One region of the Gordonia sp. VNK21 genome, then DNA from elsewhere that is predicted to be linked to it. Evidence: predicted binding sites of a transcription regulator. Region 1 holds the regulator's gene; the other holds the start of a gene.
The links. Region 1 encodes HspR, which represses chaperone genes until heat shock. Its sites were predicted from a motif close to ANNTGAGTNNNNNNNACTCANNT; they were not measured.
Positions count from the first base shown of each region.

Region 2: clpB (ATP-dependent chaperone ClpB) is a predicted target of HspR. The motif match lies at 1,845-1,867, and genes of this name have one in related genera.

Region 1 is NZ_JBJURU010000023.1:20,027-23,435, reverse strand. Features, by position in the region: gene grpE (nucleotide exchange factor GrpE) at 1-32, shown strand, start outside; gene dnaJ (molecular chaperone DnaJ) at 209-1,408, shown strand; gene ACJMNC_RS17540 (heat shock protein transcriptional repressor HspR) at 1,415-1,825, shown strand; gene ACJMNC_RS17535 (FAD-binding oxidoreductase) at 1,863-3,017, opposite strand; gene ACJMNC_RS17530 (amidohydrolase family protein) at 3,143-3,409, shown strand, end outside.
Region 2 is NZ_JBJURU010000012.1:137,845-141,253, reverse strand. Features, by position in the region: gene ACJMNC_RS14620 (hypothetical protein) at 1-588, shown strand, start outside; gene ACJMNC_RS14615 (hypothetical protein) at 865-1,584, opposite strand; gene clpB (ATP-dependent chaperone ClpB) at 1,964-3,409, shown strand, end outside.

The DNA of each region.
Region 1 (3,409 bases):
AGCCCCCGGTCGGTGAGGACACCGCGCAGTGAGCAGCAGCGGGCCGGGGCGCCGACCGGCGCCCCGGCCCGCGGTCTCGCTCCCGCGGCACACCACAGGACTTTCCCGCCGGCGCAGGCCCCGTGACGGGCGCCCCCGGTGGATGATGAACAACAACACAGGACAGACGACGACTCAAACAGTCGAGAAGGAATGGAGGTGACGTCTAGTGGCACCACAGCGAGAATGGCTCGAACGCGACTTCTACGCGGACCTGGGCGTCGCTTCGGACGCATCGGCCGACGACATCAAGAAGGCCTACCGCAAGCTGGCCGCACAGCTGCACCCGGACCGCAATCCCGGTGACGCGCAGGCGGAGGAGCGATTCAAGCGCGTTTCCGAGGCGAACAGTGTGCTCTCCGATCCGGCCAAGCGGCAGGAGTACGACGAGACCCGCGCGATGATGGCCGGTGGACGGTTCCGCGGCGGCGGCGACTTCGGCGGCGGCGGATTCTCCGGCGGCACCGGCGGATTCAGCGGTGGCGGCTTCGACATCGGCGACTTGTTCGGCGGCGGGGGCCCGAACGGCGGAGGCGGCGGCGGATTCGAGGATCTGCTCGGCGGACTCTTCGGCGGAGGCGGCGGCCGCGGTGGGGTCGGCGCGCAGGCATCCCGGCCGCGCCGGGGCAACGACCTCGAGACCGAGACCACCCTGGCCTTCCGGGATGCGGTCAAGGGCACCACGGTGTCGCTGCGGGTCACCAGCCCGTCGCCGTGCACCTCGTGCCACGGCAGCGGCGCCAAGGCCGGCACCAGCCCGCGGACCTGCGGCAGCTGCAACGGCTCCGGCTTCGTCACCCGCAATCAGGGGCACTTCGGCTTCTCCGAGCCGTGCCAGGACTGTCAGGGCACCGGAACCCGGATCGACGATCCGTGCCCGGACTGCCAGGGCTCGGGCATCCAGATCCGGCCGCGGACCATCAACGTCAGGGTGCCGCAGGGCGTCGAGGACGGCCAGCGCATCCGGCTCGCCGGACAGGGCGAGGCCGGCCGGCGCGGAGCCCCGTCGGGCGACCTGTACGTGACGGTGCACGTGACCGCGGACACCATCTTCACGCGCTCGGGCAACGACCTCAAAGTCGCTCTGCCGGTGAGCATCTCCGAACTGGTGCTGGGTGCGACGGTGTCGGTGCCCACCCTCGACGGCACGGTGGGCGTGAAGATCCCGCCGAACACCGCCGACGGGCGCACCCTGCGGCTCAAGGGCCGCGGCGTGCCCAAGCGCTCCGGCGGGGCCGGCGACCTGCTGGTCACGGTCAAGGTGGCGGTGCCGCCCAAGCTCGACGATGCCGCCGTGGAAGCGATGAAGACCTATGCGGCAGCCGAACGCGCCAGCGGCTTCGACCCGCGAGCGAACTGGGGACGGTGATCGATCATGGCGAACGACAAGCGCAGGGACCGCCGCGCTGACGGTTCGTCGGGATCGGCGACCTTCATGATCTCGGCGGCCGCGGAGCTGGCCGGGATGCACGCGCAGACGCTGCGCACCTACGACCGGCTCGGGCTGGTCACCCCGCAGCGCACCAGCGGCGGCGGCCGGCGGTACTCCGCCGACGACGTCGAGCGGCTCCGCGAGATCCAGCGGCTGTCCCAGGACGAGGGTGTGAACCTGGCCGGGATCAAGCGGATCATCGAGCTCAGCGACGAGGTGGCCGAACTGCAGCGTCAGATCGAGGATCTGGGCCGGCGGCTGGCCCACGGCGGCCGGCGCGGTGAACTCGTGCCGGTCACTCCGGCGACGTCGGTGGTGCTGTGGCAGCCGCGGCGGCGCCGCCCCGCCGACTGAGCGGACTCACCCGTCTCCCGGTGCCGGCCCCGGCCGGTCAGTGGACCGGGTCGTGGGCGATCGCATCGGCGGGCACACCCACCGCTCGCAGTGCGCGCACGGTGCTCGAGATCATCGCCGACGGTCCGGCGATCAGGACCTGGCGGCCGGTCCAGTCGCCGGCGGCGGTGACCACCTCGTCCACCCGTCCGCCGACCACCGGTACACCCCACTGGTGCGGGTCGGGCGCGGTGTCGATCCACCACGGATCACGCTGCTCGTCGACGGTGCCGGTCACGGTGAGCCAGGGATTGCCGGTGGCCAGCTGGGCCAGCGTCGCCAGTTCGTAGAGCTCGGCGGGGAACCGGGCGCCGTAGAACAGATGCACCGACGGATTGTCGGTGCGCTGAGCCATCGACAGCAGCAGCGCACGCAGCGGCGCCAGCCCCGTGCCGCCGGCCACCATCAGCACCGGCCGGTCGCCGTCGACGGCGAGGGTGCCGTGCGGCTGGGCGAAGCTCCACACGTCGCCGACGGCGGTCTCGCGCACCACGGTGCCGCTGACCTGGCCGCCCGGCACCGCCCGGATGTGGAACTCCAGCTCGCCGCGATCGTCGACGGGGGTGGCCGGCGAGAAGTCCCGCCACTGGAACGGCCACTGCGGGATCCGGGTCTCGAGGTACTGGCCGGGGTAGATCTCGGGGACCGGGTCGAGTGCCGCGAGCCGCACCACGGCGCGCTCCCGGTTGATGACGAACTTCTGCACCACCCGGGCGCGCCAGGTGGCCGGTCCGGTGGCGCTCTGCGCGGCGCCGCGCATCACGCCGGTGGCCAGCAGCACCGCCTGGGAGACCGTCTGGGCGGCGTCCGGGGTCCAGCCGTCGCCCAGCAGGGCGGCGAACTCGTCGGTCAGGGCCTGGCCGAGCAGTTCGTAATGCTCTTCGCGCGCCCCGTACTTGCGGTTGTCGCGCCCGAGCTGGGCGAGCAGTTCGATCAGCTCGAAATGATCCCCGCCCTCCGGCAGTTCGGCCAGCACGTGGTCGGTGACCTCGACGAAGGCCGGCCGCACCCGGCTCATATCCGCCGGGAACAGCTCGCGGGCGGCGGGGGTCAGGCCCAGGAACCGGCTGAACACGCTGCGTGCGAAGCGATCGGGGTCGGCGCCCACCAGGGTGCGCAGGCGGTGCAGCACAGAATCCTGGGGTACGGTCACCGGCTCCTCCTCCGCGTTCGGCGTCTCGCCCGGGCCGCCCGCGCGAGGTGTCGATGCACCAGAATAGTCCTGGAATCCAGCGTGCTGCCGCTGCTCAGACCGTCCGGTGTGGCACGCTGGACCCCGTGAGTGTCCTCAACGGGGTGATCCCGGGAATCGTCGACGCTCATGCCCACTTCTTCCATCCGGTCACGCTGCCGCCGGCGCGGCGCCGGCTGCCGGGCACCGACTCGCTGCTGCGGAGACTGCCTCCGCCGGCGCTGCATTTGATCTCCGGCCTCACCGAGCACCGCGACTTTCACATGGGGGCGGATTTCGCCACCCGGACCCGCAGCTTTCAGGCCGCCGACTACGGGCGGGCCGCGGCCGGCCTCGGCAGTATCGCCGGGGTG
Region 2 (3,409 bases), on a different contig from region 1:
GACCTTCCGGGACTGGCTGTTCCGCTGCCGAGCGCGCTCAACCCGGTGATCTATGGCTGGACCTTAGGCTGCGGCGTCAGCTCTGACGATCTGCCGGCAATGCCGGCGGTTCTCCCGCTCGAAGAGAACGTGCGGCATGCCTTTCTCGGCTTCATGGAACATGTACTCGTTCTCCAGTCGATGGCGACGCCTTGGCCAGAGATGATGTCCACGGCGACGTACTGGCGCGGCTATGGCATTGCGGAAGGCCTTCTACCGGAGCTCGGCAACGGTGGCCACGCACTGAATCAGCTCAAGAATGAGGCCGGCCCCTTGATGGAGCCGCCTATGTACATATTGTTGGAGCGCTACTTCAAGGAGTTCAACCAGCGCCGTCAATCCGTGTCTCACGTGGCACGGGATGACTCTCGGCCGTCGTTCGTCGAGGTCGCGAAGACGATCCAGGATTGGGACGGTCTGCGAATGGCCGTTGTCGGCCTGACCCAGTTCGTCTACCAAGAGGTCTCAAAGGAGCTCCTGAACACTCCGCCCCATTCCATCAGGCCCGCGGTCTGGGACAACCTCATCCACGAGATCCGCACATGGTAGCCGGTGCCGCAGTGGCGCAGCCCCGGAAACGCCCCTGATGTGTCGGCCGTCCGTTCTGCAGTCGGCCGCTCCCTGGAACGGCGGGCAGCTCAGGAGGAGTTGGTGCTCGTTATCCAGATCGCCTGCGACCTGCCGCTCGACATCGCGAAAGGTCTGACCTGAGATCGTGCGCTCGAGCGTGATCTCGGTAGTCGGGTGGTTATCGGTGCTGGTCATCGTGTTTTGGCTTCAGGGTTCACCCGACAGGTCGGAGTCTGCCGATCTGTCAGCCACGAATCAGAGCTGCTTGAGTTCTGGAATGCCGGACCGCTGCATAGTCGCACGAGCGATATCGATGAGCGGTGCGTTCGGCGATAGAACGGGGGTCTCGTCGAGTTGGAACCTGTTGAACCCCGAGCTCTCCAGTTCGGTGCGGAAGTCCTCTACGCGGCCCCACCAGTCGTTGGCGACAAGGGGACCGCGTGCCCATGGAACGATGGCGTCTTGAGTTCGTTCACCAGCATTGACCGGGGCAAGTACCACGATGGCCAGCAACCCGTACACGACGATCTCCGGTAGCCGGATTGCTTCAGAGGTGAACTGGACAGGGTAGTTGCCGGGCACGTCGTCGTGCGGAATCAAGGAGAAGACTAGTGGGACCTCGTCGCCGTGCCCGAGTGTGCACCTGTGTTGGAGATATAGCAGGTCGGCGATATCCGGCTCACCGCCACGCTCCTTGGGGGTGACGCGGAGGCTGGGGTACGGAAATCGCGTCCGCGCCAAGTCCATCGCGGGAAGGCCCACGGCGCTGAGGATATCGAGGTGCTCTCGAATCGCCGCCGTGAAGCGCTCGCCTACGGGTCCTCCGGTCATTCGTTTTCCGGTCGCGTCCACCGCGATACAGGCGTGCAGCATTGCTGCTTCTCCCAGTACTTGACGCGGGCGTTGCTCTGGGGTGAACCGGCGAGCGCGGTTCAGCATGTCGACCGAGAGCTGGACAGAGTCACCGATGCGCACGCCACTCAGACTATCTGCGAGTGACGGCCCACACAGAAGCGTAACGCTACTCGCTTGGGGGCGCCGACCGTGGGCACTACTGGCTAGCTAGTGGCTGGAGTCTTCGTTGTTCAGATCAGATGTGGCCTCAATCCAGACTTTGTGACCGCTGTGGCTGGAGGGGCACTACTGTCCAGTAATCCAGAAATTCGCTCCGCCAGTCCAGACTCTGAGCGCCCGCGGCAGCTGACACTGTGGCATATCTCATAGGCCGGGCCGTAAGTTTAGTGGAACAGACTCAACTCTTAGGGTGTTGAATCCACATGAGAGGCCGACTTGAGCCTCGTAGACTTAACTCCGGAAGACCCGGAGAGCTATGCCAACAGAAAGGCGAGTGCAAGTGGACAGCTTCACCCCCACCACCAAGACGCAGGCTGCGCTGCAGGCCGCCGTCCAGGACGCCGCTGCCGCCGGCAATCCGGATGTGCGTCCCGCGCATATCCTCGCCGCGCTCCTCGACCAGACCGACGGAATCGCTTCGCCGCTGCTCAAGGCGGTGGGAGTGGATCCCTCGCACATCCGGACGCAGGCCCGCGACCTGGTCGGCCGTGCGCCCGTCGTGTCCAGCTCGGCGGCCCAGCCGCAGCTCAGCCGCGAATCGATCGCCGCCATCACCGAAGCCCAGAAACTGGCGACGGAGATGGGCGACGAATATGTCTCCACCGAGCACCTGATGGTCGGACTGGCTACCGGCGACTCGGATGCGGCCCGGCTACTCGCCGGCGCCGGCGCCACCCCGGACGCACTGCGGGAGGCCTTCGTCGCCGTCCGCGGCACCGCCCGGGTGACCAGTGAGAACCCGGAGGACACCTATCAGTCGCTGGAGAAGTACTCCACCGACCTGACCAAGCGCGCCCGTGCGGGCGAGCTCGACCCGGTCATCGGTCGGGACAGCGAGATTCGCCGCGTGGTGCAGGTGCTGAGCCGGCGCACCAAGAACAACCCGGTCCTCATCGGCGAGCCGGGCGTCGGCAAGACGGCCATCGTCGAAGGCCTGGCGCAGCGTGTCGTCGCCGGCGACGTGCCGGAGTCGTTGCGCAACAAGACCGTCGTCTCCCTGGACCTGGGTTCGATGGTGGCCGGCGCCAAGTACCGCGGTGAGTTCGAGGAACGCCTCAAGGCCGTGCTCGACGAGATCAAGGCCTCCGACGGCCAGATCATCACCTTCATCGACGAGCTGCACACCATCGTCGGCGCCGGCGCGACCGGCGAATCGGCGATGGACGCCGGCAACATGATCAAGCCCATGCTCGCCCGCGGCGAACTGCGGCTGGTCGGCGCGACCACCCTCGAGGAGTACCGCCAGTACATCGAGAAGGACGCCGCGCTCGAACGCCGCTTCCAGCAGGTCTACGTCGGTGAGCCCTCCGTCGAGGACACCATCGGCATCCTCCGCGGCCTCAAGGACCGCTACGAGGTGCACCACGGCGTCCGCATCACCGACTCCGCATTGGTCGCTGCCGCAACGCTTTCCGACCGCTACATCACCTCGCGCTTCCTGCCGGACAAGGCCATCGACCTGGTCGACGAGGCCGCCTCCCGGCTGCGCATGGAGATCGACTCGCGCCCCGTCGAGATCGACGAGGTGGAGCGCATCGTCCGGCGGCTCGAAGTGGAAGAGGTGGCCCTGGAGAAGGAGACTGACGCCGCCTCCAAGGAGCGCCTGGAGAAGCTGCGCGGCGAACTGGCCGATCAGCGGGAGAAGCTCAACGAGCTCAACGCCCGCTGGCAGGGCGAGAAGACCGCCATCGACGCCATCCGCGACGTGCAGGAGGAACTCGAGAAG